2 linked regions of the Lentisphaera araneosa HTCC2155 genome follow. The protein of the gene in region 1 interacts with the protein of each later gene in a pairwise test. Links are inferred from orthologs where the notes say so. Each region holds a gene or a part of one and is shown in the gene's direction. Other genes may lie near its edges. The genes, in order: bioB and LNTAR_RS22450.

Region 1 (16,006 bases):
TATAAATCATCCAGAGCTAAAGCTTTGTCAGGTCTAAAAGTTGGCAAAGCTTTAAAGTCTTCGATTTCTTCACTGCAAACTTGGTGAAACTGCAAATTATCCGCTGGATCATCAGTCGTACATAAAACCTCGACATTTTGCTGTCTTAGCAAATTCCTACAGGAATGCGATTGATTCGCCAGTTGTTCATTACATGTCTCATAAATTTTTCGGGCCTTATCACCATTGAGTAAATCATTAACACCAAAATAACGTTGCAGTTCAAGGTGCTGCCAGTGATACAAGGGATTGCGCATGGTGAAAGGAATGGTCTCAGCCCATTTCTGCCACTTCTCTTCTGGCTTGGCATCGCCAGTGATGAAGCGCTCTTCAATGCCATTGCTGCGCATTCCGCGCCATTTATAATGGTCACCTTCTAAAGTCGCCTCTGCCATATTGGCAAAACAACGGTCGCTAGCAATATCTTCTGGAGGTAAATGGTTGTGGTAGTCAATAATAGGCATTTTAGCCGCATGATTGTGATAGAGGTCTTCTGCCACCGCGTTACTCAGCAGAAAATTGTCATCCATAAATTTTTTCATTTCTTAATCCTTACTTGTTTGAGCTAAACTAAAGATAGTGGGACAAATTCACAATTTGCAAAATACGAAATTATATAGGTTTTTACGCAATTATTCCTTTTAGGCAAATTTATTCAAAATCCAGTATTTGAATTATTTGCATGCAATTAAACACCATTGTACCTTAAAAACAAAAAGGTTGATTTATGGATAAAAATTATTCTGTGGTGAATTTTGATGAGCTCTATACAGTGAATTGCCCTTGCGGGACCACACGTCGCGCCTTTACAGATGACCCCGATCAAATTGCCAGCATTCATATGGTTGACATTAAGCAAGATTCAGAATTGCACTACCACAAAAAGATGACCGAAATCTATCTCATTTTAGAAGGTGAAGGTCACATGGAACTCGATGGCGAACTCATCCCCGTTCGCAAGGATTCAACTATACTAATCAAACCAGGTTGCCGTCATAGCGCCATTGGTAAAATGAAAATAGTCAATATCCCCGTTCCCGCTTTCGACCCCGACGACGAATACTTTGATTAAGACTTAGGTTTCCAGCAGGCTGCATCCCAAATTGACCAAATGTGGACAATCCAACCCAACAAAATAATCCAAAGTAAAGAACATAAAACAAAATGGATGGCGGCTTTCATTAAGCGCCCTTGGACTAATTGACCTAGTCCGGGGATAAAAAAGCTACAGATCGCAGCTAAAACATTTCCTGTAGAACCTTGATTGGACATATCTATTTCCTCATAATTTAAGTCAATCTAATCCATTTCTTTTGGATCTCAATGACTTCTTTTCAGCGAGGATAAATATAATTATTAAGATATATGATAAATAGATCTATAATTATTGACTAGATCAATGATCTCCAAAGAAAATAACTTCTGTCTCATTGAGCTTTATTGAAGTACACTCAATTGATTACTTATGATTAGGATATTTAGTGTATGAAATTGAGCGTAAAAATAATATTGGCCTTACTATTTATCTGCTTTCTTTGCTTTTCTTGTGTTAGGGAAGAGCAAGACCAGTTAAGCCATGAGGATCTTGATGACAGATTTTATATAGAGAAAATCTACGTTAACACAAATTTTGAAGTCGTCCCTTTTTAATTTCTAAAGCCAGCCACTCTGCCATTTTTGCGGATTGCGCAACTCAACTAAACTAACGGCGCGGCTCTTACCTTTTAATAAAGGTTTGAGCTGAGCCGTTTTTGCTTTCTCATTCGTAGCAATCACCGTAAAATGCTTTTGACGATCAATAATTTCGACCGCCGTCCACTTGGAGTCTAAAAGGTGCTTAAAATCCATCATTTCAGTATGGGCTTCAAATACTGACCCGTAAATGATGCTGCGCACTTCGCAACTTTTTCAGGTGTCCCACTGACCATAACTTGACCGCCGCCGGCACCGCCTTCAGGTCCCATATCTATAATCCAGTCCGCAGTCTTGATAACGTCTAAATTGTGCTCGATGACAATCAAACTATTACCTGCATCACGCAAACGATGAAGTACTTGTAAGAGTCGATCAATATCGGCTATATGCAAACCCGTTGTCGGTTCATCCAAAATATACATCGTATGACCACGTGGAATACGACAAAGTTCAGAAGCTAATTTCACACGTTGGGCCTCACCACCCGATAAAGTCGTTGCCGCTTGTCCCATGTGTAAGTAACCCAAACCGACTTCTTCTAATGTCCCCAAAATCTTTTTGAGCTTCGGCACCTTATCAAAGAACTCGTAGGCTTCGTCAATGGTCATTTCTAAAACATCGGCAATACTGCGACCTTTGTAGAGCACACTCAAAGTTTCGGTATTGTAGCGACGCCCGCGACAAACTTCGCATTCCACAAAAACGTCCGGAAGAAAGTTCATTTCAATCTTGCGATAACCATCGCCTTTGCACTCTTCGCAACGGCCACCTTTGACATTAAAACTAAAGCGTCCCGGTTTATAAGCCCGTGCCTTTGCATCTGGTGTGGAGGCATAAAGAGTTCGGATTTGATCAAAAGCTCCCGTGTACGTCGCAGGGTTTGATCGAGGAGTTTTGCCAATGGGTGACTGCGTAATTACGATCTGCTTGTCGATTTCTTCTAGACCTTCAACCGAACGAACTTTTCCTGGACGTTCACGCCCAATGCCTAAATGCTTGTTGATACTTTTCTTGAGAATTTCGTGAACAAGTGTTGATTTACCCGAACCCGAAACACCCGTCACACAGACAAATTTACCTAGCGGCACGCTCACATTCACTTTCTGTAAATTATTCTCTGCCGCAGCCTTAATTTTAATACTCTTACCATTGCCCTTTTCTCGCTTTGCGGGAATCGCGATTTCCTTCTTGCCACTCATGTACTGGCCCGTAAGTGTATCGGCTTTCATAATTTCTTTTGGCGGACCTGCAAAAACAATTTCACCACCTAAGCGACCTGCCATGGGCCCCATGTCGATGAGATAATCCGCACGTAAAATGGTGTCTGTATCGTGCTCGACAACAACAACGGTATTTCCCAAACCACGTAAATGTTCTAGGGTAGCTAAAAGTCTGTCGTTATCGCGTTGGTGTAAACCAATGCTCGGTTCATCTAGAATGTAGAGAACTCCCACTAAGCCCGCCCCCAACTGAGTCGCTAAGCGAATTCGCTGCGCTTCCCCACCAGAGAGAGAAGAAGATTCACGATTGAGGTTGAGATAATTAAGACCTACAGCGTTAAGAAAACCTAAGCGTGAATCAATTTCGCGACTCACTTCTCCTGCAATGACTTTTTCGGTTTCATTAAAGTCTAGATTCTGGATGAATTCTGCGGCGTCCGCAATCGACATGCGTAAAAAATGGTTAATGGGCATATCTTTGACAGTGACCGCCAATGATTCCGGTTTGAGGCGATCCCCGTGACATGATCCACATTCGCGTCGAACCATGAGGCTAAGAATTTTTTCACGTTGACGATCTGAACCCGTTTCATTCATGCGCCGAGTGATATTTCGCGCTACACCTTCAAAAGGTTTATTGACATCATACCAACGTCCAGCATTCTTATACACCATGCGGATAGCTTTTCCGGTACCGTAAAGCAAGACATCACGTTGTTTCTCGCTTAAGTCTTCAAAGCGAGTGGTCAGTTCAAAGTCATAGGCCTTGCCAACTGACTCAAGTAAATTCTTGTAGTAGAAAACCAAGCGGCGAGGACCTTTTTTCCAGAATGGGAAAGCATCTTTCACTGGCTTGCGTTTATCGGGAACAATCATGTCGATATCAAGAGTCTGAACAGACCCTAAACCATGACATTCTCCACAAGCACCATAGGGACTATTGAATGAAAAGTCACGTGCTTGCAGTTCCGAAAAGCTTATATTGCAGGCATCACAAGCTAAATGTTCTGAAAGCTTGTGTTCATCCCATTCCCCCTGCTCATTTTCTACTTGAAAAATAATCGAGCCGCCACCATAAGTGAGCGCAGTCTCCACTGAATCAGTCAGACGACTACTCTTTGAGCCCGTTTTGATACGGTCCACAACAAGGTCGACATTGTGCTTGAAATTTTTATCTAAATTGGGCACGTCTTCTAAACGACACATTTCGCCATCTACGCGAACGCGAGCAAAACCGTCGCGCACGGCTTTTTCAAAAACTTCCTTGTGTTCACCTTTTCTTCCCTCAACTAAGGGAGAGAGGATAAGCATTTTTTTCTCTTCAGGAAAACTTTGCGCTTTGCGCACAATCGCTTCGGCACTCTGACTCTGAACTCGTTCACCGCATTGAGGACAATGACGTTTACCCACATGCGCATACATCAATCGCAAGTAGTCATAGATTTCAGTACTTGTTGCGACAATCGAACGTGGACTACCCACGCCCCCACGCTGCTCAATGGCAATAGCGGGTGAAAGCCCCGTGATTTGCTCTACTTCCGGCTTTTCCATCTGATCCATGAATTGACGTGCATAAGATGACAAGCTCTCCACATAACGTCTTTGCCCTTCAGCATAGAGCGTGTCAAAAGCGAGAGATGATTTACCTGAACCACTCAGGCCGGTGACAACCACTAGCTTATTTCGCGGAATTCGCACATCCACATTTTTTAAATTGTGGTGGCGAGCCCCTTTAATAAAAATATCTTCCATTTGAAGTCCTTTAAATTTAATTCACTAAATATGGAAGACTGGCTGAATATATCAATTCTCCAGCGCAAAAAGGCCATGTAAAGATTAATTTGTCATCTCGAAGTGATTAGACTGCTGACTTTCTAGGCTTTTTTCAATAAAGCGAGAAATTCTTTAGGTGATAAAAAAGCTCTTCGTGCTAACTTAGCCGAAACATTATGGAGATAGCAAATCTTGAAAACCTTCGAAAATAATAGCCACCTAGAAGCACTACAGCGCGCATGGGCAATCTTCTCTGGACACAAACGCGATCAAGTCAGTGAATTTAACTGTGAAAACTGTGTCTACCTTCCCATCGCTGGATTTATCAATGGCCTTGCGCTCTGGCTCTGTGCGCAGATTATTTTATTTTTCCAGCAACAATCCAATGCTGGTGCCGTGATTCTTGGAAGTTTTATCATCAACGCCCTCTTATCTTGGTCAAATAATTTCCAAATACTCAACTTTGGCAACTCCATCAACAAAGCCCATGACCTGAAGCTTTCTCAAGCCCCCGTCGCCATCACTCAAATTGTTATTTTATTCCGCTTAGCCGCCATTGCCTATCTACTCCATAAAGGCTTAAGTTGGTGGCTCATTCTCGTACCTCTTTTTCCTGCATATACTTTAAGTGTTAGATTCTTAGCAGAACTCAAAAACAAAGATGCCAACATTCAAAATATGTGCCTCTACCTAACGATTGGCTGTGCCGTCATTCCTTGTTTATTTACTGAACAGATCGTTCCCGTAGCCCTCTGCTTTGCAGGCATCTATTTCCTTTCTCCCTACCTTAAAACTAAACTGCAAAACTTAGAATTCGAAGACCAAATCAATAGTCACCGAGAATACCTTGAGCTCGCGACTCTATGCTTTGCCTTACTTATCCTCAAATAGGATTCCCTAAACCATGAAATATATTTTATTATCCATTTGTCTACTTTTAAATTTATTTAGCCTTGCCAACGAACAGCCTGTCATTGAAGGTATTGAAGCTCCAAAGACTGAGCCAAAAGCTGTAAACGAAGTCGCTCCAATAAAAGAAAAAGTTGAGCCTCCTGCTAAAATCGTCCTCGAACGTCAACAGGGGGTGGTTATTACAAATCGCCTCAATGTTCGCGCCCGCCCTTCTGTTCGTTTTGAAATTATTGATCGCATCAAACGCGATAGCAAAGTTGAAATTATTAAAGAAACTGATGATTGGCTACAAATTGTTGCCCCCGAACACAGCTCAGCGTGGATTGCTGCCAAGCACGTTGATGAAGAAGGCAAAGTAAAGCCTAAGAATGTTCAAGCCTATGCAGGAGCAGGAATTGAATTTTCTCCACTGGGCACGGCGCCCGTAGGAGCAAGAGTTGAAGTCCTTTATCGCAAAAATAATACTTGGTTAAAAATCAAAGCTCAACCCTGGATGAACGCTTGGGTCAGCAAACAATTTGTCAAAATAGATAAAACTGAAACTAAGACCGCAAAAGTCGAAGAAACTGAAACTCAGGATATTAAGGCTATCCCCATAAAACCAGCGAATCCAACTGCTGACAATGAAGTTAGTAAAGAGGTTAATGCGGCCATTAAAAAGAGTTATAACTTTGATGAGCGACGTGCTGAACTCGCAAAAATCGAACAACAATTTCGTGATGAGATCGCACAAGCCGAAAAAGAGCGTGACGAACTTGAGAAGAAATTAACTGAGTTAAAAAAGAATAATGAAAACAAAATCAGCGAAATTAACCAAGCTGAAAAAGAAATTTATGAGAAAAATGAAGATATCCTAAGAGGCAAAGAAAAAATCGAAGTGGTCAACAATGTTGAAAATGACATCAGCCGAGATGAATTCGAAATCCAAGCCTCAGAAGAAATCACTGCTCAATTAGGGAATATCGATGAGATTGAACTCCTTGTCCAGCAAGGGCAAACGGCTATCAAAGGTATCATCATGCCAGTTCGAGAAGAAGATAGACAAATAGTTGATTTCGCTTTGGCTGTAAAAATTGACAAAGAGTATTATCCTCTGTGCTATGTAATCGGCAAGGTAGAAAACCTGCACACTTTGTATGAGCAGGAGATCGCCATGACTGGAATAAAAAAACGTAAGGAAGGCTGGTCTCGTCCTGTTTTCCATATGGACAAATATAAAATCATTAGGAAGTAACAATGACTTCAGAGTCAAATAAATACCAACTTTGGACAAGTAAAGCTCTCGCTAATGAGGACTTTAGCCGTGAAGAATGCTTAGAAATTCTTGCATCCCCAGAAATTGACCTTCTCAAACTCGCCTCTGCTGCTGGCGATGTTCGCATGAAAACTTTTGGTAAGAAAGTTAAAATCCACCAAATCAACAATGTTCAAAATGGCCTCTGCCCTGAGGACTGTGGTTACTGTGGACAATCAAAGGATTCAGACCTCCCCGTCAATAAATATGCTTTAAAGCCAGAAGACGAGATTGTTGAAGAAGCTCGTCAAGCCAAAGAGCGCGGTGTCTACCGTTATTGCATGGTTTCGTCTGGTACGGGTTTAAATGACAAACGAACGGATCAGTTCGCAAATATCATCCAGCGAATCCAGGATGAAGTGGGAATTAAGACTTGTTTATCTGCCGGTTTCGTTGAATACGAACAAGCAAAAAAACTCAAGGATGCTGGTCTCGATCGCCTCAATCACAATCTCAACACTTCTGAATCTCACACACCAGAAATCGTCACCACTCACACTTATGAAGATCGTCTCGAAACTTTGCGCAATTCGCGCAAAGCTGGTTTAGAGAACTGTTCTGGCATGATTGCTGGTATGGGTGAAAGCGATAATGACGTCGTCGATGTTGCTCTCGAAGTCCGTCGCTTGGGCGTTCCTTCTATCCCCGTGAATTTTCTCGTTCCTGTTGAGGGCAATCGCATCTTCGACTTCGACCAACTGGACCCAATTCGTTGCGTTCGCATCCTCTGCTTGTTCCGCTTCCTCAATCCAAAAGCTGAAATCCGTATGGGTGGTGGTCGTGAAGGTCATTTACGTGGACTCCAGAGTCTTGCACTCTACGCCGCCAACTCAGTTTTTGTGGAAGGTTATTTAGTCACTCGCGGAGATCGCAAAAATAAAGTTTTCCGTCTCATTAAAGATGCTGGTTTTGAAATTGAAAATGAAGCAGCCTTCAATATCGAAGATGATGAAGCTTCCTCTAAAAAGTTTTCGATTGATGATAATCCTTCAATCCTAAATCCAAAAACAACTAAACCCGAAGGTTGTGCCCCAAGCACCTGCAGCTAAAATGCTCGTCAAAGAACAATTTTTCAGCTTCGCTTCAAAAGAGGAGCCCTTTCGACTTCGTTGTGGCAAAAATCTCAACGAAGTTCAAGTCTGCTATGAAAGCTATGGTGAACTCAATGCTGAAAAAAGTAATGCCATTCTTATTTGCCATGCCCTTACGGGCTCAGCACATGTAGCTGGCCGACATTCAGAAGATGACCGCAAGCCTGGTTGGTGGGACGAAATGGTTGGCCCGGGAAAAAGCTTTGACACAAATAAGTATTTTATCGTCTGCAGTAACATCTTAAGTTCCTGCTATGGAACTACGGGTCCCCAGTCTACTTCTCCTGAAACTGGAGAAAGCTATAATTTAGATTTCCCCATGACAACTATCTACGACATGGTCAACGTTCAAAATGAACTTATGAAACATCTAGACGTTGAAAAATGGTTGGCCGTTGCAGGTGGTTCTTTAGGTGGCATGCAAGCCTTGCAATGGGCGGTAACTTACCCTGAAAAAGTTCATTCATGCATCCCTATTGCAACTGCTGCTCAATGTTCTCCGTTGAGTATTGGTTTCAACTGGGTTGGACGTGAATCCATCATCAAAGACGAAAACTTTGATGACGGCAATTACCCGAAAGGAACTCAACCCGAAAAAGGCCTCTCTATTGCCCGAATGATTGCGCATATGACTTATCTATCTGATGTTTCGATGCAAAATAAATTTGGTCGTAAACTCCAAGAAATGGATGATGTTAATTACGAATTCACCCACAATTTCCAAGTGGAAAGCTATCTTAATTACCAAGGTCGCCAATTCGTTAATCGTTTCGACGCCAATTCCTACCTGTATATCACCCGTGCAATGGATTATTTTAATTTAGCTGAGGAAGGTGAAGACAAAAGCCTTGCACAAGCTCTAGCTAAGAGTCTTTGTCAATTTTGTATCATCTCCTTTTCTAGTGATTGGCTTTTCCCGCCGTATCAATCAGTTGAAATCGTTAACGCTTTAGCAGAAAATCATCGCACAGCAACTTATTGTAACATCAAAAGCGATGCAGGTCATGATGCTTTTTTGCTAGAAGTTGACGTACTCGCTCCTATCATTGGCAATTTCCTTGAACAACAACTCGAGAGTTGCTCCAATGCATAAACAATTACTTGATGCCAACTTCTCGATCATCACATCTTTAATCAAAGAAAAATCTCGTGTCCTAGACCTTGGTTGCGGCAAAGGCAAATTACTCAAACACCTTAAACTTGAAAAATCTTGCGAAGTCCAAGGGATTGATGTGAGTCAGCAAGAAGTCATCGACTGTATTGCCAACGCAGTTCCCGTCCTACAACTCGACCTTGAAGAAGGCATGAGTTTTTTCCAGGATAAGAGCTTTGATTTTGTCGTAATTAGTCAAACAATGCAACAAGTTCACAACCCTGACAAACTCATTCGAGAAGCACTACGAGTTGGGAAGAAAGTTATTGTTTCTGTGCACAACCTAGCTTACTGGAAGTCACGACTCCAAATCACTCTCAAGGGAATGATGCCCAACACTAAACATCTTCCCTATGAATGGTATAACACTCCCAATATTCACCTAGGCTCTATCCGCGATTTTTATTCCATGTGTGAAAAAGAAAGTTTTCGCATTACTCATGTGTATCCTGGCGGCGATCATTTTTTAAAGTCATTTAACAAAAATTTATTCTCAGAATTCAGTGTCTTCACCCTGGAGAGCCACTAAATGTATCCGGACTTTTGTGAAATCTTCGGCAAAGACATCTACATAGTTGGCGGCGCTGTACGAGATCGACTCTTAGGTATTGATGTAGTTGACATTGATATTGCCTCAGCTATACATCCTTACGATTTTAAAGACCTAAGTAAATCACTTGGGTATAAAACTTTTGACACCGGCATAGAGCACGGAACCGTAACCGTGTTAATTGATGGTAAGCCTTATGAGCATACAACTTTTCGTACTGATGTTTCTTGCGATGGTCGCAATGCCAATGTGAGCTTTTCAAAAACGATTGAAGAAGACCTCTCTCGTCGCGACTTTACGATCAATGCCATTGCTCTTCTTGGTAAAAAAATCATTGATCCTTTTAATGGACAAAATGATTTAAAAAATAAAATTTTGAAAACAGTTGGCACTGCAGAAGAACGTTTTTCTGAGGATTACCTGCGAATTATACGTGCGGCTCGTTTCGCCTCTCGACTTAAGATGTCAATCGATACTGATTTACTTATCGCTGCAAAAGAACTGGCGCCTAAAATAACTCAGCACGTTTCAGTAGAGCGTATAAGTGATGAATTCAAAAAAGCTCAAGGTCACGCCGAAGAGTTCCTAAAAGTTCTTTACTCAATGAATATCTTGGATGTTCTTTTCGACAGCACCAAAGATCATTACGCCAATGAACTTTGGTGGGAAGAAGTTGGTCGTGCAGCTCAATATGATGGCGAGACTTATTTTGCTGCCCTCGTTAGACCTAGTGGTGATAAAAACAAAGTCGAAAGTATTTGTAGAGAATACAAACTTAGTCGATCCATCATTCGCTTTTCTTGTCAATTAGTTGAACATCTTGCTTATTTTAACACAGGCGAATTTTCACTTGAAAAATCTTATCAAATTTTAAAGTCATGTGGCGATAATAGTTCTCGTTTACTTAATTATTTACATAATGTCATTGAACAAACAGAACCACGTCCTGCCCTTGAACAAACATTAAATCAGCTGGATGATATTGACCAAGCAATTAAGAACCCTTTAATTAATGGTGGAGATCTCCACACAATGAATATTAAGCCTGGACCGGAATTTCGCCATATACTCGATCGAGCCGCCCTCCTTCAGATTGAAGGCTTGAACAAAGAAGAAATATTAAATAAAATCGGCTAAGTGTCCTTAGCTAAATTCAAAGCATCTTTTCTCCACACAAGTCAGGTGACTTGTATTGTCACGAGCCTCTACGCATTCCTCTCTGAAACGCCACAATGGCAGCTCTTTTTATTTGTTTATTTTGCCTGCTTTTTCACATACAATATTGAACGAGTCTACCAAAACTCACCTGAAGATCAAGTTAATCACCCTGAACGATGGTCTTTCTTACGCAAACACCAAGGTTTCATTCAAAAACTCTGTATCACATCCTTGATTTGTTGTTTAGGCTTATCTTTCTTTCTCACAAAGAGACAGTGGCTTATTTTAATCCTTGCAAGCATCCCCACTTTATTATATCTCTCTCCTAAAATCTATTTTTATAAAAAGCGTCTCAAAGAACTCTTCCTAGCTAAAGAATTCTCTATCGCTTTTTCCTGGGCACTCATAACTGCTGTTTTACCATTTCTTCAGTTTAACGCACTTTTTTTCATCTCGTGCTTCATACTCGCCCTCATCAACGTCATTTTCTGTGACGACTTAGATAAACTAGGAGATAGTAAACAAAAGATAAAAACCATCGCCAACACCTCTCAAAAAAACACTCCTATTGCCATTGGATTATGTATTTTATTAAGTGTCACGTTTTTCTTTATAAATATGAAAGGCTTTTCTCTAGCATATATCCATCTTTTGATTGCCCAGTATTTCAGAGCGAATTCAACTCAATATGACCTTGCTTTAATTTGGCCTATCATTGCTCCTTTCTAAAAAGAAAAAAAACCTCCAATTATTCTTGCCTAAAGTCCTCACAAGAACTACTGTTCGAGAATTTCAAAAATAATTTCACATAACGGATGGATCATGAATTTTACACACTTTAAGGCTATAAGTTTACTTCTTCTACTCAGTTTCTATTCTACCTTTGCTGATGAAGTCACCTTAAAAAATGGTGCAGTCTTGCCGGGTAAAATCACAAAAATCACCAAAGGCTCTATTACTTTTCAGACTGATTTCGCAGGAGAAATCGTCATCAAACTCAGCAAAGTTGAATCTTTTAAAACAGAGAAAGATGCCAACCTCGAATACGATAATCGACAAACCGTAGTTGGTTTAATTGATTACATGAATGGGCAAGCAGTCATTACTCCTAAGAAACAAGTGAAAGAACAAGATTTCAAAAAGTCTGAAACTGCACCAACTGAAGAAAATGAAACCACTAAAGTTGAAGCACTCGAACCCGTTGTCGCAACTGAAGATTTTAAAAATTTATGGCCCATTGGCTCCAAACACCCAGATTATGTGAAACCTCTTAAGCTTTGGCATTATAGCATTGATCTAAACGTTCTTAAGGAAACTGGCAATACTGATGAAGATGAATACGAAGGTGGATTCAAAGCAACATATGAAAAAGATGGAAAGATTTTTAAGTTATTCGCTGCTTTCGATCTTGGTAATAAAAATGGTGCAAATACTGATGAAGAATATACTGGAGGTTTTGATTATGAATCACCGATTAGCCTCGATCACATGCAAGCTTGGTATTCGCGCTATCGCTGGGAAAAAGACCGTTTCGATGACTTGGATGCTCGTCACACCTTAGCTGTTGGTTACAGTCATTATTTCCTACGCGACCCCAAAGACATTACTCTGAGAGTTCGTACCGGTATTGCTGAAAGGATTGAACGTTACCGTGAAGATGATAGTGCTGACAATGAAAAACTAGCTGGGGACTTTCAGGCATTATTTGTTAAAAACTTTGGCCAATGGGGTAAGTTTAGAACCGAAGCCCTATATGCACCAGTTTTTGAGGACCCACAAGAGGATTACATATATTACTTAGATGTAAGCCACGAGCTACCATATAGTTTATCAGAAACGATGACACTTAGTCTAAAAGTGGGATACAATCGTGAATACACAAGTTTACCTTCCGACGAAAGTGAAAAAGCTGACAACGAATTCTACTTAAAACTCCTTCTTAATTTCTAATGAAAGAAAGGTTTCTACACCTTCTTCTCTTAGGCATTAGTACAACTTTATCAGCAGATATAATAAGACTTACTGATGGCTCTCGAATTTTTGGAAATATAAAAAAAGTCTACAAAGACCAACTCAGTATAGAAACTGAATTTACTGGACTCATCATTATCCCTATGGTTCACGTTGATTCATACGAAACCGACACTGTCAAGAATATTGAATATGACGAAAATGATACCACTAAAGGTAAGCTCGCTTACACAATTGAAGAGACAATCATTTACCCCTCTAAAGATGAATTATTAGAGCAAGATTCTGCCTTCATCGAGAACGATTTAGCTCCTATTGAAACAAAGTCCATCCTCTCCTTGTGGGAACCTAATAACAACCATCCATCTTACATTAAACCCGTCAGCCCGTGGGAGTATAAACTCTACTTAAATTTGGCGAAACAAACTGGCAACTCGGACAAAGATAACTACCGCGGTGGTGGTTCTGTCGGATGGGAAAGAGATGGGGTCAAACTTCTGAATTACGGTTCCTTTATCTTGGGTGAAAACAATAAAGTAAACAACGAAGAAGAATATGTAGTCGGCTCCGACTATGAGCACCCTAAAGCCCTCAATGACCCGAGTTCACTTTACCTTCGCTCACGATGGGAAAAAGACCGTTTTGAAGATATACAAAATCGCTACGATTTAGCTGGTGGTTTTGGTTATTATATTTTAGATGATGAACGTCATGTTTTACGTAGTCGCTTGGGACTTGCTATGCGTCACGAAGATTATCAAAAAGAAAGTGATAAAGATAACACCGGCCACGGTCTAGAAATAGAAGTAAGCTTCAAACGAAAAGCAAACATCTGGGGCTCTGTTTACAGTAAAGTTCGTTACAACCCCTCTATCGATGAGTTCAGTCACTACATAATTAACCAAGAGAGCGGTTATGAAATCCCTTTTACAATGGATGAAACCCTCAAATTAAGCCTCAACATGGGCATGGATCAAGAGTATGTCAGTCACCCCAATGGTTCACGTTCCAAAGATGACACAAAATATTTTCTTCGTTTAGGCCTTACTTTTTAAAATCCCTCGACTTATCTACTTCTCTTATATAGAAAAGTTCTGTAAAGAGAGTAAAATCTTGCAAACTAAACGAGGGAATCATTATGAATAAAATTGCTATTATCGCCGCCTGCTTTATCGCACCCATTTTAATACTTGTTACAATGGGAATCATGTATTGGGTCAACCACAATACCTTAGTAAAATTAGATGTCGCCTGCGATTCTCAATTCGCAGAAATTGACAATATGCTCAAACGCCGAGCAGACCTCTTACCTAATCTAGTCAACACTGTCAAAGGTTACGCAAAACACGAAAAGGAAATCTTTGTAGCAGTTGCCGAAGCTCGTACCAAAATTGGTTCGGCTAAAACTGTTAAAGAAAAATCTCTTGCTTCTTCAATGATGGATAAAGCTCTTGGTCGCCTCTTAGTCGTTGTGGAAAAATATCCTGATTTAAAAGCGAATCAAAATTTTATTCGTCTCCAAGACGAGCTTACAGGCACAGAAAACCGTATCGCCGTTGCAAGAACTCGCTATAATGAAGCTGTCAAAAAATATAATACTAAGATTCGTTCTTTTATTGGTCGTTTAGTCGCTGGGGGAATGGGCCTCGAAAAACGTGATTTCTTTGAAATCGAAAACCCGGAAGATAAAGAAGTTCCTAAAGTTGATTTCGAATCATGAGTTTTCTCAACAAAGAGCAACAAGCTCAAATTGGCGATGCCATTACTGCAGCCGAACTTAATACTTCTGGCGAAGTCGTACTCTACCTCTGCAAGAAATGCAAAGGCGACATTTATGAGCATGCGCAAGAAGTTTTTAACAAAAAAGAACTCTATAAAACTGAGCAAAGAAACGGAGTACTCATTGTGCTCTCTTACCAAGATCACAAACTCGCAGTTTTAGGTGATGAAGGTATTAATAATGTAGTGGAAGATGGTTTCTGGGACGATGTGATCAAACACATGGTTGATCAATTTAAAAAAGACGCCTACGCTGATGCTTTAGCCGAAGGTATTCACATGATTGGCGAGAAGCTTAAAGTTCATTTCCCTTATCAATCAGATGACGTTAATGAACTATCTAATGAGATCCTCCATGAAGATTAAACTATTTTTCCTCTTACTTTTAAATTTATCTCAATTCCTTTTTGCTGAACTTCCCGTCCCTAAAAGACCGAGCCTAAAATCTCACATTATTGACCAAGCCCAAGTCTACTCCGCAAGAGAAGAAGCTCAGCTCTCTGCTTATTTAGAGCAGTACTTTAAATCGGCTAAAGTCACGATGACTATCCTTACTGTAAAAAGCTTAGAAGGTGAAGCCATTGAATCCTTTTCAATACGCGTTCTCGATGAATGGGCCAAAGACGAGCTCTTTAAAAAAGAATATAAATCTGACCTCTTATTTGTTTTTTCAATAAATGATCGCAAATGGCGTTTGGAGGTAGGTAAAAATCTAGAAGGCGATATCCCTGATGCGAAAGCAGGCGATTTCTTAAGAGCCCTTCCGCCCTACTTCAAAAAAGGGGATTTCTTTGGCGGCACGGTGATGATTATTGCGAGTTGCGCAAAGGCCTCTGGTGGCAAGATCAACGCCAAGGTAAAACCCGCTCCTAAACGCAAGAAAAAATCGGCAGTCGACTACATTATCTTCGTTATTTTTGTCATCTTCTTTGTCATGAGCATGTTTTCCCGCGGTGGACGCGGGGGTGGCATATTCATCATGGGAAGCGGACGCGGTGGCGGAGGTTTCTCCGGCGGCGGTGGCTGGGGTGGTGGAGGCGGAGGTTTCTCAGGTGGAGGAGCCTCAGGCAGTTGGTAATTATGGAGAAAACTCCTCGCTATCCAACTCAACCGCCTCTTTGATCATATCCAATACTTCTGGAATCGCAGATGTCACTCGGTTCCAGCAAGGAATAAAGGGCGTCTCGCTCGGATTCTCTAAGAAAATCTCTCCTGCGCGAATGATGTTTTGTGAAAATAATTCAATCGCATTTTCTTCTTGGTGACGGTCTAAAGCTAGACCGTTCATCACAGCATCCGCATGATATTGATCAACTAAATCCAAGGCCATTCGATAATAGGTGGCTTTGAGAGTACGGATAGTTTCAATCG
Region 2 (15,893 bases), on another replicon or contig:
ACTCCGACTTCTTTGATGCTGATGTGGAAAAAGGTCTCGTTGTCGGTAGACGCACGGGAACCACATGGTCATGTGGCGATACTTTAGAAGTTAAAATCCTCGGAGCTGACTTCAAAATGAGAGAGTTTATGGTGATGCCTATTGTCGAAGGCAATAAAGCTCCTAGTCAAAAAGCTCGCCCAGAGAGAAAGAAGAAAGAAGCTCCTACTGAAAGGTTTTTCGACGAACTTCTCCGCAAGAAAAAAGCACAAGCCAAAGCAAATAAGAACGAAGACACTGATAAACCTCCAAGAAAAAAGAAAAGAACGAGACGACCCAAAAAGAAGCGCTAACTCAGTTTTTATAAAGGTTTAAATGTGTCCCTTTAACCCCGGGCTTACATTTAAATACTTTGCCTGAATCAGGGTAATTCTTCCAGTCATCTTCAGTCATTTCATAACTCGCCGTTGTGATGTAAAGCTCGTCCTTACTTTCTCCACCGAAGCAACAAGAAGTCACCTTTTTACAGGGAAGAACTATTTCATCCATAACTTCACCTGTTTGAGAATGAATCCGAAGAACTTTATAGCCATTCCAAAGCGCTAACCAAAGATGTCCTTCCTCATCAATACACATCCCATCTGGATAAACATCTTGCTCCTTAACTTCAAACAAAACATCTCCGCCAACTAAAGTCATCGCATCAGCATCATAATAATATTTTTTAATCTGCTTGGTCGGAGAGTCCACGTAGTAAAAAGTGTTCTCATCCCAACACAAGCCATTTGAGGTCGTAACTCCATCCAAGACTTTAAAAATCACGCCTTGATCCATGGCATATAAACTCCCATCTGGATTCACCTCTTTCATATCCATCGTTCCCGCCCAATAACGACCCAAATCATCTACCTTGCCATCATTAAAGCGTAAACCTTCTTGAGAGTCTTCTAGTTTTTTTATGTTTTTCAGCACACCGTTCTCAAAGCGATAAAAACCATCGTTGAGTGTAAAAACTAAATTACCACTCTCATCATAAGCCAATGAACTGGGCATCATTTCCATTTCATAGGATTTCAGTTCACCGTCCACTTCTTGCCAAATCTTTTTCCCCAAGATATCGACCCAAGCAAAACCAATCTTTGACCAGCAAGGCCCCTCGCCCAATATACTCACCTCATCGAAGGCAAGTTCTACACTCTTTGACATATTTCACCCTTTTACACTTTCTATTTAAACTAGCATCAACAATACATTGATTTCCATTCGCTTTCATCTAAATTCTAGTAAAGTTTAGCCATAATTTAGGATATATAATGATCAGCGTTCAAGAGGCCGAAAAACTCATTCGCCAAAACAGCCCCAACTACTACAGCGAGTCGATCCCCACTATTGAAGCTCACGGTCGCATTCTTGCCGAAGACATCCTAGCCGAAAGAGAGAATCCGCCCTTTAATCGCGTCGCTATGGATGGCATTGCGATCAATTATGCTCAATGGCAAAACTCACGTACATCTTTTGAAATCAAAGGCACGCAAGCTGCGGGCCACCCACCTCTAAGTCTCGAAGACCCCAGCACCTGCTTAGAAGCCATGACAGGTGCCGTACTCCCTTCCGGATGTGACTGCGTAATCCCCGTTGAAAGAATTTCTGTCACAAATAACGTAGCGACTCTTGAAGACGGACTCGAACTTCAACAATGGCAAAACGTCCATATCCAAGGCAGCGACCACTCCCAAGGTTTTAAGCTAGCTAGAACTGGCCAAGTACTGAATGCTCCAGAGATCGCCGTTGCCGCCGCCGCTGGTTATGGTCAAGTCAAAGTTGCGAAACTCGCAAAAGTTGCAGTCATCGCAACTGGAGACGAATTGGTCTCAGCTGGTGTCGACATCAAACCCTGGCAAATCAGACGATCCAACACCACTTCTATTGTTGCTTCCTTAAAATCAGCTGGTTATGACGCCAAGGAATATCACTTAAAAGACGATCTAGATGCTCTAAGGGACAAACTCCGAGATTTACTCGAAAGTAACGACATGCTCATCCTAACAGGTGGTGTCAGCATGGGAAAATTTGATTTTGTTCCTCAAGTCCTTAAAGAACTAAGTGTTGAACAGATATTCCACAAGGTCACACAAAGACCTGGCAAACCCCTTTGGTTTGGCACGAGTTCAAATAAAAGTGTCTTTGGTTTACCCGGCAACCCCGTATCAGCACTTATCAATTTTCAGCGCTACATACTGCCTCAATTAAACAGAAGCCAAAACGCGCTTTGCCCTCCACAACTCAAAGCTGAACTCGCAGAAGATTTTACTTTCAAAAAGAACATGACGCGCTTCCTCCCCGTCTGCGTTGAATCAAATGGCCCGAAACTTCTTGCAAGACCACAAAGAACTAATGGTTCCGGTGACTTTGGCTCTTTATCTGGCTCCCACGGTTTCATAGAACTCGAAGCCGAGATAAGCGACTTTAAAAAAGGCCATGTCGCCATTTTTTATCCTTGGTGATTTATGGAAATTTTCGATAAATTCACTCGCCCCATGCGCGACCTCCGACTCTCAGTCATTGATGCTTGCAACTTCCGCTGCCTTTACTGCATGCCACCGGATCGTGATTATGATTTTTTCAAAAAGAATGAAATGCTCTCTGTGAACGAAGCCATTCGCTTAAGTGAAATATTCGTCCAGCTCGGTGTAAGACGCATACGACTCACTGGCGGCGAGCCTCTCCTTAGAAAAGACCTTGATCAAATCATTGCGGGCATCGCAAAAATCCCAGAGCTCGAAGACCTAGCAATAACCACCAACGCTAGTTTGCTCGCCGACAAAGCCCAAATGCTTAAGGACAATGGCGTTAAACGACTCACAATTAGCCTTGACGCTATCGATCCAGACCTATTTAAACAAATGTCAGGTGGGCGCAGCTCTGTAGATCAAGTGATTAAAGGCATTGATGCCGCATTGAATTGCGGTTTCAGCAACACGAAGCTCAATTGCGTGATCGAAAAAGGTTTAAATGAAAGCCAAATCATCCCCTTAACTGAATTTGCGCGGGAACGTCAACTCAAGCTACGTTTTATTGAGTTCATGGATGTTGGTAATTGCAATCAATGGAATCTTGAAAAAGTTGTTCCCTCAGCTGAAGTCAAAAAAATCATCTCTGCAAAATGGCATCTCACTGAACTGGAACCTAAATTTTATGGAGAAGTGGCTAAAGCCTACCAATTCGAAGATGGCCAGGGGGAAATTGGCTTCATCTCCTCTGTGACTCAAGCTTTCTGCAAAGATTGTACTAGGGCTCGAATTTCGTCTGATGGTAAACTCTACACCTGCCTCTTTTGCGCCCGAGGCACTGACCTCCTAAGTCCCATGAGACAGGATCAGGACGACTCGGAAATAGCTAAGCTCATCAAAAATGTATGGGAAAAGCGTACGAATCGTTATTCTGAAGAACGCATGGATGCCTTGAAACACCCTCGCCAACACGATATCGTCGAAATGTTTAAGATGGGTGGCTAAATATCCGGGTAAAACTCTCTCATCTCTTCGAGTGTGCCCAAACTAAAGCGACCAAAATCTGGATCAAAAGCACAGGCGTCTTTCTTTATTAATTTATGACGATTTTGTGCAACTTTATCATAAAAATAATCTCGGCCTGGAAATACACTTACAACACCACCTACAAGTGGCCACAAATAGCGGCAATCACTTAGTGCTTTTACCACTGCTTTCGAACGCAAAAGAACTTGCTCACCATCATACATGACTAAGCTATCTAAATTCTGAGGGTCAAAATTAAATTTTGTGAGTAAATAAACTCCAGCTTCAGAAGTCGAAGAAATAAAGCGAATCTGTGCACGCTCTTTGTTTAAGCGTTTAATCAAGAAGCCAACGGCCCAATGGCACAGCCCGCAATCACCATCGTATATAAGCAGCTTCACTGCTAAAGAACTTCCTCGCCCGACATGAGTTTCCAGTTAAACTCAACTGGCACACTCAACTCATAATGTTTTTTCATAAAGGCTAATAAATAGTCGCGCATGGTTTTCTTTGATTGCCAAACCAACTTAGCATCTTGCAACATCTCATACCCTAAAGCACCATTGGTACGGAAGTGATAAAAGGCAACTTTCAAATTCTGCTCATCACTCACAGGCTCACCTAAGTAAGTCAGTTCTTTAATACGCCTTCCGGGCTTACAGGACAAATCGGCTTGGTAGTAGACTCCCGACCATATATCATAAGTGTAAATTCTTGACCCGGGCTCAACATCACCTGATTCATCACACTCAAAAAAGCTCAAACTCTGCTCTAAAGCTTTTCTCAAAGTCTTGCCATTCATAGACAAAACGTGTAAGTAGTTATCTGGAACTAGATTTAAAATCGTGCGTCGAGTAATAGTCCCCGACTTCCAGCCATCTAATTTCCAAAAGGCCGCTGCAGAAATATCGCAATCAGTAGCATCTTGAATCACCATGTGGACTAAACTCATCAAACGACTTGGATACATCAAGGCTTCTCGACTTGAAGAGAAGGAAAAATCATCCAAAGATTCACCAATCGGTTCATCTAACCACTCAACAGTGCTTTCTAATACTCGACGTGAAGATTCCAATAAATTCTTTTCCAAACGTTGGCCTTTAACAGGGATATTCTCCGATTGAATTTCCACCTCACCTTCAGCCCATTCAATATCTATTCGACCTAGATAATGACCATAACAAGCCGCTTGAATTGTATGAACACCATTAATTTCGCGATCACTTAATAAGCTATGTGTATGGCCGGTAATAAAAAGATCGATTTCAGGGTATTTTTCACAAATTTGCGAGCGTAAATCTAGCTTTTCAGGAACTTCTTGACTCCAAAATGGAGTCTTAGAATCATAACCACCATGAGATGAAACGACAATTAAGTCCACACCAAAATCTTTAACTTCTTTAAGGATTGGACCCAAAACTTCCAGAGGATCTAAAAAAGTTAAACCCTTGATCGCATCTTCATGAGCTAATTCAGCTGTTTCAGGAGTTGTCAAGCCAATGAATGCCACCTTTTTGGCGCTCTCAGTAGTTTGTATATGCCAGGCAGGACCAAATGCTGGATTGCCACCACGGTTTTTTACTAAATTGGCTCCCAACCAAGGAAAATTTGACTGCTCAACGGCTTTATCTAAATACTTGCGACCAAAATCAAATTCATGATTACCCACAACAGAAAAAGCGCAATCCAGTTCATTGAGGGCATTAACCATTGGATTAGAATAACGCTTGTCCTCACCACAGCGCAAAGAAATCAAAGAGCCCGATAGAGTATCGCCATTATCAAAAAAGATAACTTCCTTCTCTTCCCGCCTAATACGCTTAATGAGGCTAGCCGTCTGAATAAGTCCATGGCTCGACTTTTGATCAGTGAGGTAACTATCCGCCACTAAAAAACCATGTAAGTCCGTCGTGTAGACTAAGGTAAGTTTATCTTTCATTTAACATCTCTAAAACTATTGAGCTTTGAATATACAAAAAAATCCTTATAGATGCAAGCTCTTATCAATTAAACACGTGTCTTAATTAATGATTAGAACATGAAAGATTGCCCTTAAATTACACTCAGCCTTTTATTAAAAAGCAACTGCGATATATTTGCCAAATTTCTAATCTTCTTGGAGTTACAACTGTGTCAAAAACAGGTATTTTACTTATTCAGCTCGGCTCACCAGCCAGCCCAGCCGTCCCTGATGTCAAATCTTATTTAAGCGAGTTTTTATCTGATCCACGAGTTGTTGATCAACAAAACTTTGCGTGGAAAATCATTCTTAACTGCTTTATCCTACCTTCTCGTTCACCAAAATCGGCGGAAGCTTATGCTAAAATTTGGGAAGGAGATACTTTTCCATTGTTTCGCAATACGGAATCCTTCACAGCTAAGCTCCAAGAACAAATTGATGACGAAAACATTCTCATCGAATACTCATATATTTTGAGTAAACCTAATGTACCTCATCAATATGGTAAACTTATGGCGGCGGGTTGTGAAACAATCCGTGTCATACCTCTCTTCCCTCAATACTGTGAAGCCACCACTCTTTCTTGCAAGGATATGCTTGAAAAAGGTATTGCTGAACATGGTAAATGTAAGAACATTGAATTTGTCGAAGATTTTCATAACTCTCCATCTTATATAAATAATGTAGCAAGGCTTATTAGTGAAGACCTTGCTACCAATCCCCCCGAAAAGCTCCTATTTTCTTTTCATGGCTACCCCATTCGCCGAGTTCGAGGAGGAGATCCTTATTTTGCTCAATGTACTGAAACTGGACATCTCATTGCTGATCAAGTTACTGGCATTGACAAGGAAAACATCCTCCTTACATTCCAATCAAAATTCGGTCGTGAACCTTGGCTCACCCCCGGCACAGAAGAAACCCTGATTGAACTCGCTCACAAAGGAATCAAAAACGTTGCCGTTACTTGCCCTGCTTTTGTGGTTGACAATTTAGAAACTTTGGAAGAAGTTGGTATTGGCCTCGAAGAAATTTTCCTTGAGCATGGCGGTGAAAGTTTCCGCCTCATCCCCTGCCTTAACGACGATGATCAATGGGTTAAAAACTTCGGTGAAGAAATTGCTTTCCAAGAACCTGAAAAAATCCCACGCCTAGAGCATTCACCCTGTGAATTCCCAAAAGCTGAAGAGCAAGGCTGCTGCCATGCTTCTACACAATGTGAGACTTGTCCCTACAAAGGCCTCGATAAATATCCTGATGGCGAACTCTCTCCGAAAGATCGCTCCGTCCTCAAAACCATGTTCCTCACACTCTTTGTGGACCTCATTGGTTTCTCAATCATTTTCCCCCTTTTCCCGGGAATCTTAGCTTACTATAACGAAGTTGAAGGAGAAGGTACATTCTTCCGTACTCTAATGGACATGATCCACCAAATCGAAGCGACTTTTGGTGGAACGGGTAATGAACATGCTACAATGGCACTATTTGGCGGCTCTCTAATCTTCATTTATTCCTTCCTACAATTCCTTATGGCTCCAGTTTTTGGAACCATATCAGACCGTATTGGTCGACGTCCAATTTTATTATTTTCTATATTTGGCATAGCCCTTTCTTACTTAATATGGTTCTTTTCTGGAAGCTTCTTCCTACTCCTTATCTCTCGACTCATTTCTGGTTTAATGGGTAGTAATATCACCACTGCGACCGCCGCAGTTGCTGATACAACTTCAGAAAAAACTCGCTCTAGAGGAATGGCCATTATCGGCATTGCTTTTGGCTTAGGCTTCATTTTAGGCCCTGCAATTGGTGGTCTTTCAGCTTGGGCTATCGACCTCTCTACAGTATCTAACTGGAAAGACTATGGTGTCAACCCCTTCTCTGCTCCAGCCGCCATTGCTTTTGTACTCTCCATGATTAACTTTTTCTTTGTTTATAAGAAATTCCCCGAGACTCTCCCAGAAGAAAAACGCGGCAAAGGCGAAATCCACCGTACCATCAACCCCATTAAACTATTCAAGGTTGAAAGCTACCCTGGAGTTAGCGCAGTCATCTTTACTAACTTTATTTTCCTCGTTGCCTTTGGTGCTGCTGAAAACATGCTGACTTTTCTGACTGATGAACGCCTAGGCTATGGCCCAGGAAAAAACGGACTACTCTTTGTCTTCATTGGCTTCGTTTTATCAATGGTTCAAGGCGGCTATGTTCGTAGAAAAGCGGCTAGCGTTGGCGAAGGTGTCGTTACCAAAAAGGGACTTATCATACTCATCCCTGGCCTCACCTTAGTAGCTCTTGCAGGACTTTGGCAAAGTGCTTTCGTCCTCTACCTCGGTCTCTTCTTTATGGCTGTAGGCTCAGCGATGGTCATACCGTGCTTAACAGCTCTCGTTTCGCTGTATGCACCTGCTAGTGACCAAGGCCGAGTTTTGGGAGTCTATCGTTCTGCTGGTGCTTTTGCTCGTACTGTAGGGCCCATCTTAGGTGGTATCCTTTATTGGAAGTTCACTTACCTTGCTCCCTTCTTTGCAGCTGCCGCTATCATTATCATACCACTATTCATGATGAAGTCTATTCCCGATAAGAAGAAGGCGGAAAGCTAGTTTCAAATCTCATCACAAAAAAAAGGCCTTAACTCATCGAGTTAGGGCCTCTTTTTTTTAAGTGATCTAAAGCTTAACTTTGTAATGAAGCCAAAATATCTGAATCTAAATGCGCATAAAGTTTTCTGAGTGCTTGATACTGGATTTGGCGAACACGTTCACGCGTTCTTCCGACCATATCACTGAGTTCTTCTAAAGTCTTTTGCTGATGGCCATCTAAACCGTAACGCATCTTAATAATCATTTGCTCGCGCTCAGTTAACTTCGAGTCAATAACCTCTAATAAAACTTGTTTCACGTCAGTCTCATTCATATTATCGCCTGGCAGCTTAAGAAGTGTATCGGGAATCACATCCTCTAAAACACCTTCTTCTCCAGTCTTCAAAGTTGTATTCAGTGATACCGCAGGAGCAGTTGATGCTACAGACATGCCTCGCACAGAACGTACTGAAAAACCTGTTGCTTCAGCAACTTCTTCCATTGAAGGAACTCGACCCAATTTTTCAGCTAGCAACATGGCTTCATGATGAATTTTACGAATCTTAACGGCTGACTGTACGGGTATGCGAATGACGCGACCCTGCTCAGCAACGGCACGACGAATCGCTTGCTTAATCCACCAAGCACCATAGGAAGAAAACTTAGCACCATGACCAGGTCTAAATTTTTCCACAGCTTTCATTAAACCAATGTTACCTTCTGAAATTAAATCGGCCAAGGGAACACCAAGTGATTTATAATCGTGCGCAATCTTCACAACTAATTTTAGATTGGCAATAATCAGTTTTTCACGGGCATCCTCAGAACCAGCTTCAATTAATTTGGCTAATTCAATCTCATCTTCAACTGAGACCAAAGGCAAAGTCGCAATGCTTTGCATGTAACTTTTAATACTTTCTTGATAGAGCCCCATAGAACCTCCTAATAAATCGACACAACGTTTACAACTCTCACTGCACTTTTTCCTCTTTGACAAAATCAGTGCCTACCTTAAGGATAAATCATTTATGGGGAGGAAAAAGGTCTCAAACAAAGAAAGCAAAACTTTTTTTCAATTTCTTAACTGTAAATTAATTTTAAAAGCCCTGTTTGAATCATAAAGGAGTCTTTAGTAGCCTTATTTCAGCTTTCGGCTCTTTGGCGAACAATTTCGTATAAACATACACCTGTAGCAACAGATACATTTAAGCAGGGCACTGTACCTCCCATAGGGATAGTCAGTAAAAAATCGCATTTCTCTTCCGTGAGCCTTCTCATACCCTTCCCTTCTGATCCCATCACCAAGGCAACTGGGCCTTTCAAGTCAGAATTGTATAAATCTTGATCTGCTTTATCTGATGTCCCGGCAATCCACACACCAATCTTTTTCAGCTTTTCCATTGTCCGAGCAATGTTCACAACGCGAAAGATAGCTGTATTGGAGGCTCCCCCACAACTAACAGACATAACTGTATCAGTAATGGGTGCCGCATTATCTTTGGGGATAATCACGGCATCGACGCCCGCCCCATTAGCGGTACGTATACACGCGCCAAGATTGTGCGGATCTTGGACTCCATCTAAAATTAAGACAAAAGGAGTCTTTTTACTTTCTAAGAAACTCTCTAATTCATCTTCTTGTTTTAAAAGTGGGCGTCCACCCTGTGCATGGCGGTTCGCACGACTCTCATTGTCATCCGTACCAAAGCGCGATCCACGTTTTTGAAAACGACTCATGATTATGACTCCATAAATTATATTATGCTCACATATTCCACTTATAAAAGAAATATCCAAACAGATTGAATATTCTCTCACCAAAAACTAGCTTATAAAATAATTATCTAGGTGAATAATATGTGCCAATTACTTGCAATGAATTGCAACACTCCAACAGACATCTGCTTTTCCTTCGACGGCTTTGCCCAACGCGGCGGACTTACTGACGAGCATAGTGATGGCTGGGGCATCTCGTTTTTTGAAGAAAGTGCCTGTAGAAGCTTTCACGATACCTTACCAGCTATTGAATCACCAATTGCACAGCTCGTCAAAAACTACCCCATCAAATCCCTCAATGTTATCGCCCATATTCGCCAAGCCAACATAGGCGCTGTCGAATTAAAAAACACCCAACCTTACCTGCGAGAACTTTGGGGGCAACAATGGGTTTATGCTCATAATGGCGACTTGTGGGGTTATAAATTTTCTGGAGGAGTCCCCACTCAACCCATTGGTGATTCAGACTCCGAAATGGCTTTCTGTGATCTGCTTAATCGCTTCCGAGAACTCAGCCCGACTCACGAGCCAGAACTCAAGAGTATTTACGATTGCCTAAAATCATTTTGTGAAGAAGCTGCTAAGTTCGGCACCTTCAATCTCGTGCTTTCCAACGGCAAATACATTTTTGCTCATTGCACCACTCATTTGTGCTATATTATTCGACAAGCACCCTTTAGCGAGGCGCACCTGAGCGATAAAGATTTGAGCATTAATTTCTCTGCTGTGACGACAAAAAAAGATCGAGTTGCGATTATCGCAACCGAACCACTTACCGATAACGAAGAATGGACCCAGTTCGAAAAGGGCCAACTTCTAGTTTTCAAAGACGGGAAGGTATTAGACCTTGAGTAAATTAATCCCCTCAAAAGTCTGGCTCCCCAAAGAGAGTCATCACCAAAACTACCTCGACTTCTTCTGTGAAACCTTTCCTCAAATCTCTCGTGATACGTGGGCGAAACGCTTTACGGAAGGCAAGATCACCACAACTCAAGAAGAAACTCTAAATGCTAAGGCGCCTTATTGTGGTGATCAGCACCTTATCTATTATCGAGAAGTCGAAAATGAAAAAGTCATCCCCTTTCAGGAACAAATTCTTTACGAAGACGAAAACCTACTACTCGTCGACAAGCCACACTTCCTCCCCATCCATCCCGCTGGTCCCTATGTAAAAGAAACCTTGGTCTACCGCTTGCGAGAATCGCAAAATAATCCCGACATCTCCCCTCTTCATCGCATTGACCGACTGACGGCAGGCCTCGTATTCTTTAGTAAAAAAGTAAGCATCCGTAAAGATTACCAACTGCTTTTTGAAAATCGCCTAGTCGAAAAAACTTACCATGCCATCTCTGCGGGACCTGCTCCAGACCAAGGCTACTGGCACCTTAAAAACCGTATCGAAGCTGGTGAGCCTTGGTTCCTAAGTGCAATCAAAGAAGGCAAAGCCAACAGCGAATCATACATCAATGTGATCGAAGCTAAGGACAACTTAGTTAAATTCGAACTCAAGCCTATTTCGGGAAAAAAACATCAACTCCGCGTACATCTCGCCTCAATCGGCTACCCGATCTTGCATGACCCCCTCTACCCCAGCTTCGTCGAGAAACCACCTGATAACTATGAAAAGCCCATGCAACTACTCGCTCAATCTATCGCCTTCACTGACCCCTTTAGCAAAAAACGTCACTCATTCCAATCCCAACTTAAACTGCTCTTTTAAGCAAGGAAAATCTTGACTCTGAAAGGCTAAGGTTTAATGGTAAAAGATACGAGGAAGTAAGTTATGAAATTAATTATCGCAGGCGGTCGTCATTACCATCTCACTCCAAGTGACTACGAACAACTGCTGCAAATCACAGGAATTAAAACTGTCATTTGTGGTGGAGCCACCGGCGTTGACGCAGACGCGAAGCAATGGGCTGAGCAGCAAGGAATCCCCGTGAAAGTTTTTGAAGCTGATTGGCAAAGTTATGGTAAAATGGCTGGCCCACTGCGCAATCGTCAAATGGCTGATTATGCCGATGCTCTTGCTGTTTTCCCCGGTGGCAAGGGAACTGACTCTATGTTTGAGGAAGCTCGAAAAAGAGACCTCAAAATCTTTGATTTTCGACCCAATGCACAACTCCATTTTGATTTTAACACCGAGGATGATTCATGAGTTTTAATATCCCAACTGCCCTCAAATCTCTCGCCTCTGCGGGTTCCGCCATTAGCGAAATCAGCAAGTGGCTTAAACGCAGCAAAGGTGATTCGCGAGCACTTTTGAGCGAACTCAAAAATAATCTAACTTACTTAGACCTCATTGTGAATGACAAAATTCCCATTGGTGAGGTCATCGATAAAATCACTTGTAAAGAATTTTTACGTCTCTCAAAAGAAGGCTACAACTTTAATAGTTTAAAAGACTCAAAAATCCCCAACTACCCTTCACTAAAAAACACTGCTCTAGCCTCTTGGACTGGGAAAGACACAGAAGACTTGGTCGAAAGTATCTACGATCGCATCAACGACCTAAAAATTCGCTACCCACTTGTGTGCGACAAAGAAAACTACCGTTGGCAAATACGCGTCAATAATATACGAAAACGCATTTGGTTGCTCTTGCGCCATGTCCGACAGAAATGAAAATTTATTCCATAATCAATTTAGCTCTATTATGTAAAAAACACTAGTAAGTGTGCCGAAGGCACAAGGCATAATCCCGCCTATGGTTTTCAACCATAGGACTATAATTCTGGCATCCTCCCGTTCTGAAGGAACGGCGCATAACATTCTTAAGTAATCGTAAAAATTTAAATTAAAGTGCTAAAACAATAACAAGAATGACGATAATAAGGACGAGCGGAATCACTACAGCCTTGATCACCTTGCTTTGCTTATTGTCATCACTTACTTGCTTGCGCTTTTCTGCGACTCGTAGACATTTTTCGAGCTTAGCTTCTAAATCATCGTAAGACTTTGGGCGTTTATCCTTATTGGATGCAATCATTTCCAAAATTAATTTATCGGTACTCTTGCTGATATAGGGACGCAGCTCTTTTGGGGGAACTACTTTATCGGCGAACTTATGTTCCATAATTTCCATAATGGTACCACCTTTAAAAGGAACATCCCCCACAATCATATTATACAGCGTACAACCTACGGAATATAAATCCGTCCGAAAATCAAGGTCTTGATGGGCTTGAGCCTGCTCTGTACTCATAAAATAAGGTGTGCCAACCAAATGACTTGTTTGAGTTATATTAGCATCCTGATGAGTGTTTTTAGCAATACCCATATCCATAATCTTGATATCGTGATTTTGATTAATCATGATATTCGCCGGTTTAATATCGCGGTGCAAAATCCCAAACTCATCCCAAGCGTAGCGCAAACCTTGAACCAATTTCAAGGTCAACTTAAGTGCGTCAACTTCTTTAAGTGATTGAGTTTCTTTAATGACTTCTTCTAGAGTCTGACCATTCACATAACCCATCGCCATATAATGACAATCTTCTGCACTTCCCGCATCATAAACAGGGACAATATTAGGGTGATTAAGCTGCGCCAAAATTTGCGCTTCTTGCAAAAAGCGCTTCTTATCTTCTTCAATCAAATCTTCCGAAGCTTTCATCACTTTTAGCGCCACATGACGATTCATCGCGATCTGCTTTGCTAAATAAACTTCGCCGCAGTTACCCGCACCAAGCCATTGCTCAATGGCATAGCCTTTAATCTGTTTACCAAAACCAAATTGTGGCGAGGGCAAAGGAATAACCGAATTACATGCAGGGCAAAGTACTTTTTTCCCTAGTAAATCATCTTCGGCAGAGACCTTCCTCATGCACTTGCTGCAACGTAATTTGATTAGCATTAATTATTATCCTTAATTCATTGCCCTTATCTTAGTGCTCAATTAAAATAATTGTAGCGTATTTTTTTACTCACAAGCTTTTGTATTTGTTCTTTTTCAACATTTATTAGAAACTTTTATCTTTGAGATTACTAGGATAGTTTTTATGGATTGGCTTAAGCTTTTGAACAAGCTTTCAGAATCAGCTGCTTTAGACAGCTCAAACAAGGGACTCGAGAGGGAGGCACTTCGTTTCGTCAAGGGCGGGCGTATGGCTCTAGGTTCTCACCCAGAAGCCTATGGCTCTGCCCTCTGCCACAGTTCAATTACAACCGATTTTTCTGAAGCCTTGCTCGAATTAGTCACACCTATTTTTGATAAGAGCGACGATCTCATCCATTTCCTTAGTAATCTACATTATTTTATTCACAAAAACTTACCTGAAGGCGAAAACCTTTGGTCTTCATCCATGCCATGCGACTTAGTAGATGACATTCCGATTGCTGAATATGGACCTTCGGGTGCTGGCGAATTCCGTAAAGTTTATCGCCGTGGCCTTTCCTACCGCTATGGAAAAAAAATGCAGACAATTGCTGGTCTTCATTTCAATTTCTCTCCTAGTGAAGATTTTTGGACAAACCTCGCCAAGATTAAAGAAAGCGAAAATGATCAAGATTTCCGATCACAGCACTACTTTTCTTTATTGAGAAACTTCCGATCCTATAACTGGTTCGTCAACTACCTCTTTGGTGCTTCTCCAGCCTTTCACGAGAGCTTCAGTGAACTTGTGGACTCAGAATTAAAAGAAAAAATCGGGCCCGAGACCTACTGCATGCCAGAAGCTGTTTCCGTTCGCATGAGTGATGCAGGATACACGACCTCACGCCAAGGCAACCTCAACATCTCAGTCAACACCCTGGACGAATACACCGAGGGCTTACAGAAAGCCGTTACCGAAACTGATGAACAATGGGCTAAGTTACCCAAAGTTGATGATGAAGGTCCAACTCAATTGACCGACAATTTCCTCCAAGCTGAATTTGAGTATTACTCGACGATTCGACCCAAGCCAAACCCAAAAAATCCCCGTCGACCCCTAGTCGCTTTAAAACAAGATGGAGTCGAGTATATCGAAGTTCGCACCCTGGACATCAACCCTTTTGAACCGCTGGGCATTTGCAAAGCACAAATTGATTTCATGGAAGTTTTCCTCTATTACCTCATCTGCAAAGAAAGCTCTCCCGAAACTGATAAATCCCGTGAATGCTCACGCGACAATCTCATGCGAGTCACTGTCCAAGGACGAAAAAAAGACCTGCGTTTGCGCTGCCCGCAAAATGACGAATTCGATCTCCATAAAGCCTGCACAAGGATTTTCTATGACCTCAAGAAAGTCGCCGATATCCTTGATAAAAGCCGCAAGACTAAAGATTTCAGCCAAGCCATCGCAGAAATAGAAAAACGTCTCACAAAGCCAGAGTTACTTCCTTCAAATCGCGTTATTCAAGCCTTAGAAAATGAGAGCTTCTTAGGTTTAACCGAAGCACTCTCTGAGCAACATCAACAATCGTTCAAAAACTTTGATGCCGATGCTAACTTGCAAGCCGCTTTCCAAGAGGCTTCTACCCTGTCCCTTGAAAAACAAAAAGAAATTGAGCGTGAAGGCCCAGACTACCCAACTTACCTCAAACAATTTCTAAACATGGATTAAAATGAATTGCCCTAAACACCCCGAGTCGACTCAAACTCAGTCCTGCTTATCTTGTGGCACTGATATTTGCGGACTCTGCAAAAATCCTCAAGGCAAAGTTGCTAAAATTTGTGCTGCCTGTTTAAAAAGCGAAGGAATTTCTTCGGAGAGTTTGAGCCCAAAAGTTAAAGCCAAACTCTGTCTGAGTTTGGCTCTAGTTCTAAGCATTTTAATTATGGCTTATTATTACGTCGACATGTCGATAAAAGCTCAGCCCTGAGAGCTCTCTAGCTCGATGCTCACTGGACAGTGATCCGAACCTAAGACTTCCTGCATGATGCCTGCATCAAGAACTCGATCACGAGCACTTTCACTCACACAGAAGTAATCAATGCGCCAACCCACATTTCGGCTTCTTGCTCCACCGCGGTAGGACCACCAAGAATACTCATCCGGATTTTGATTGAACATTCGAAAAGTATCCACATGACCTGCAGCCAAAAACTTGTCCATCCAATTGCGCTCTTGGATGGAGTAACCAGGG

The links.
Region 2: the proteins of bioB (region 1) and LNTAR_RS22450 interact in binary tests that used the Escherichia coli proteins (3 or more experiments, as listed by UniProt). The link is inferred for Lentisphaera araneosa HTCC2155 from one-to-one orthologs.

Annotation. Positions count from the first base shown.
Region 1 is NZ_ABCK01000015.1:104,818-120,823, forward strand. The notes cover bases 6,010-8,928. They hold bioB (biotin synthase BioB), read left to right. Parts: upstream 6,010-6,875; coding sequence 6,876-7,982; downstream 7,983-8,928. Other genes in these bases: LNTAR_RS15455 (SH3 domain-containing protein), read left to right, coding at 6,010-6,873; metX (homoserine O-acetyltransferase MetX), read left to right, coding at 7,960-8,928. Also shown: uxaC (glucuronate isomerase), read right to left, coding at 1-581; LNTAR_RS15430 (cupin domain-containing protein), read left to right, coding at 767-1,111; LNTAR_RS15435 (hypothetical protein), read right to left, coding at 1,108-1,311; LNTAR_RS15440 (TIGR02450 family Trp-rich protein), read right to left, coding at 1,693-1,890; excinuclease ABC subunit UvrA, read right to left, coding at 1,887-4,706; LNTAR_RS15450 (hypothetical protein), read left to right, coding at 4,920-5,618; more of LNTAR_RS15455, read left to right, coding at 5,632-6,009; more of metX, read left to right, coding at 8,929-9,117; methionine biosynthesis protein MetW, read left to right, coding at 9,110-9,706; LNTAR_RS25890 (CCA tRNA nucleotidyltransferase), read left to right, coding at 9,707-10,864; LNTAR_RS15480 (UbiA prenyltransferase family protein), read left to right, coding at 10,865-11,614; LNTAR_RS15485 (DUF481 domain-containing protein), read left to right, coding at 11,708-12,835; LNTAR_RS15490 (DUF481 domain-containing protein), read left to right, coding at 12,835-13,911; LNTAR_RS15495 (LemA family protein), read left to right, coding at 13,995-14,576; LNTAR_RS15500 (TPM domain-containing protein), read left to right, coding at 14,573-15,001; LNTAR_RS15505 (TPM domain-containing protein), read left to right, coding at 14,991-15,713; LNTAR_RS15510 (glycosyltransferase family protein), read right to left, coding at 15,714-16,006. UniProt on the Escherichia coli protein: Catalyzes the conversion of dethiobiotin (DTB) to biotin by the insertion of a sulfur atom into dethiobiotin via a radical-based mechanism.
Region 2 is NZ_ABCK01000036.1:3,697-19,589, forward strand. Bases 8,987-11,792 are described here. They hold LNTAR_RS22450 (class II glutamine amidotransferase), read left to right. Parts: upstream 8,987-9,905; coding sequence 9,906-10,679; downstream 10,680-11,792. Other genes in these bases: rlmB (23S rRNA (guanosine(2251)-2'-O)-methyltransferase RlmB), read right to left, coding at 9,192-9,785; LNTAR_RS22455 (pseudouridine synthase), read left to right, coding at 10,672-11,544; LNTAR_RS22460 (SLOG family protein), read left to right, coding at 11,608-11,792. Outside these bases: LNTAR_RS22400 (ribonuclease R family protein), read left to right, coding at 1-332; LNTAR_RS22405 (SMP-30/gluconolactonase/LRE family protein), read right to left, coding at 334-1,185; LNTAR_RS22410 (molybdopterin molybdotransferase MoeA), read left to right, coding at 1,293-2,483; GTP 3',8-cyclase MoaA, read left to right, coding at 2,487-3,494; LNTAR_RS22420 (thiol-disulfide oxidoreductase DCC family protein), read right to left, coding at 3,491-3,916; LNTAR_RS22425 (bifunctional metallophosphatase/5'-nucleotidase), read right to left, coding at 3,919-5,454; hemH (ferrochelatase), read left to right, coding at 5,646-8,069; LNTAR_RS22440 (sigma-70 family RNA polymerase sigma factor), read right to left, coding at 8,143-8,982; more of LNTAR_RS22460, read left to right, coding at 11,793-11,982; LNTAR_RS22465 (hypothetical protein), read left to right, coding at 11,979-12,449; LNTAR_RS22470 (serine/threonine-protein kinase), read right to left, coding at 12,622-13,680; gshA (glutamate--cysteine ligase), read left to right, coding at 13,826-15,370; LNTAR_RS22480 (hypothetical protein), read left to right, coding at 15,372-15,629; LNTAR_RS22485 (exodeoxyribonuclease III), read right to left, coding at 15,620-15,893.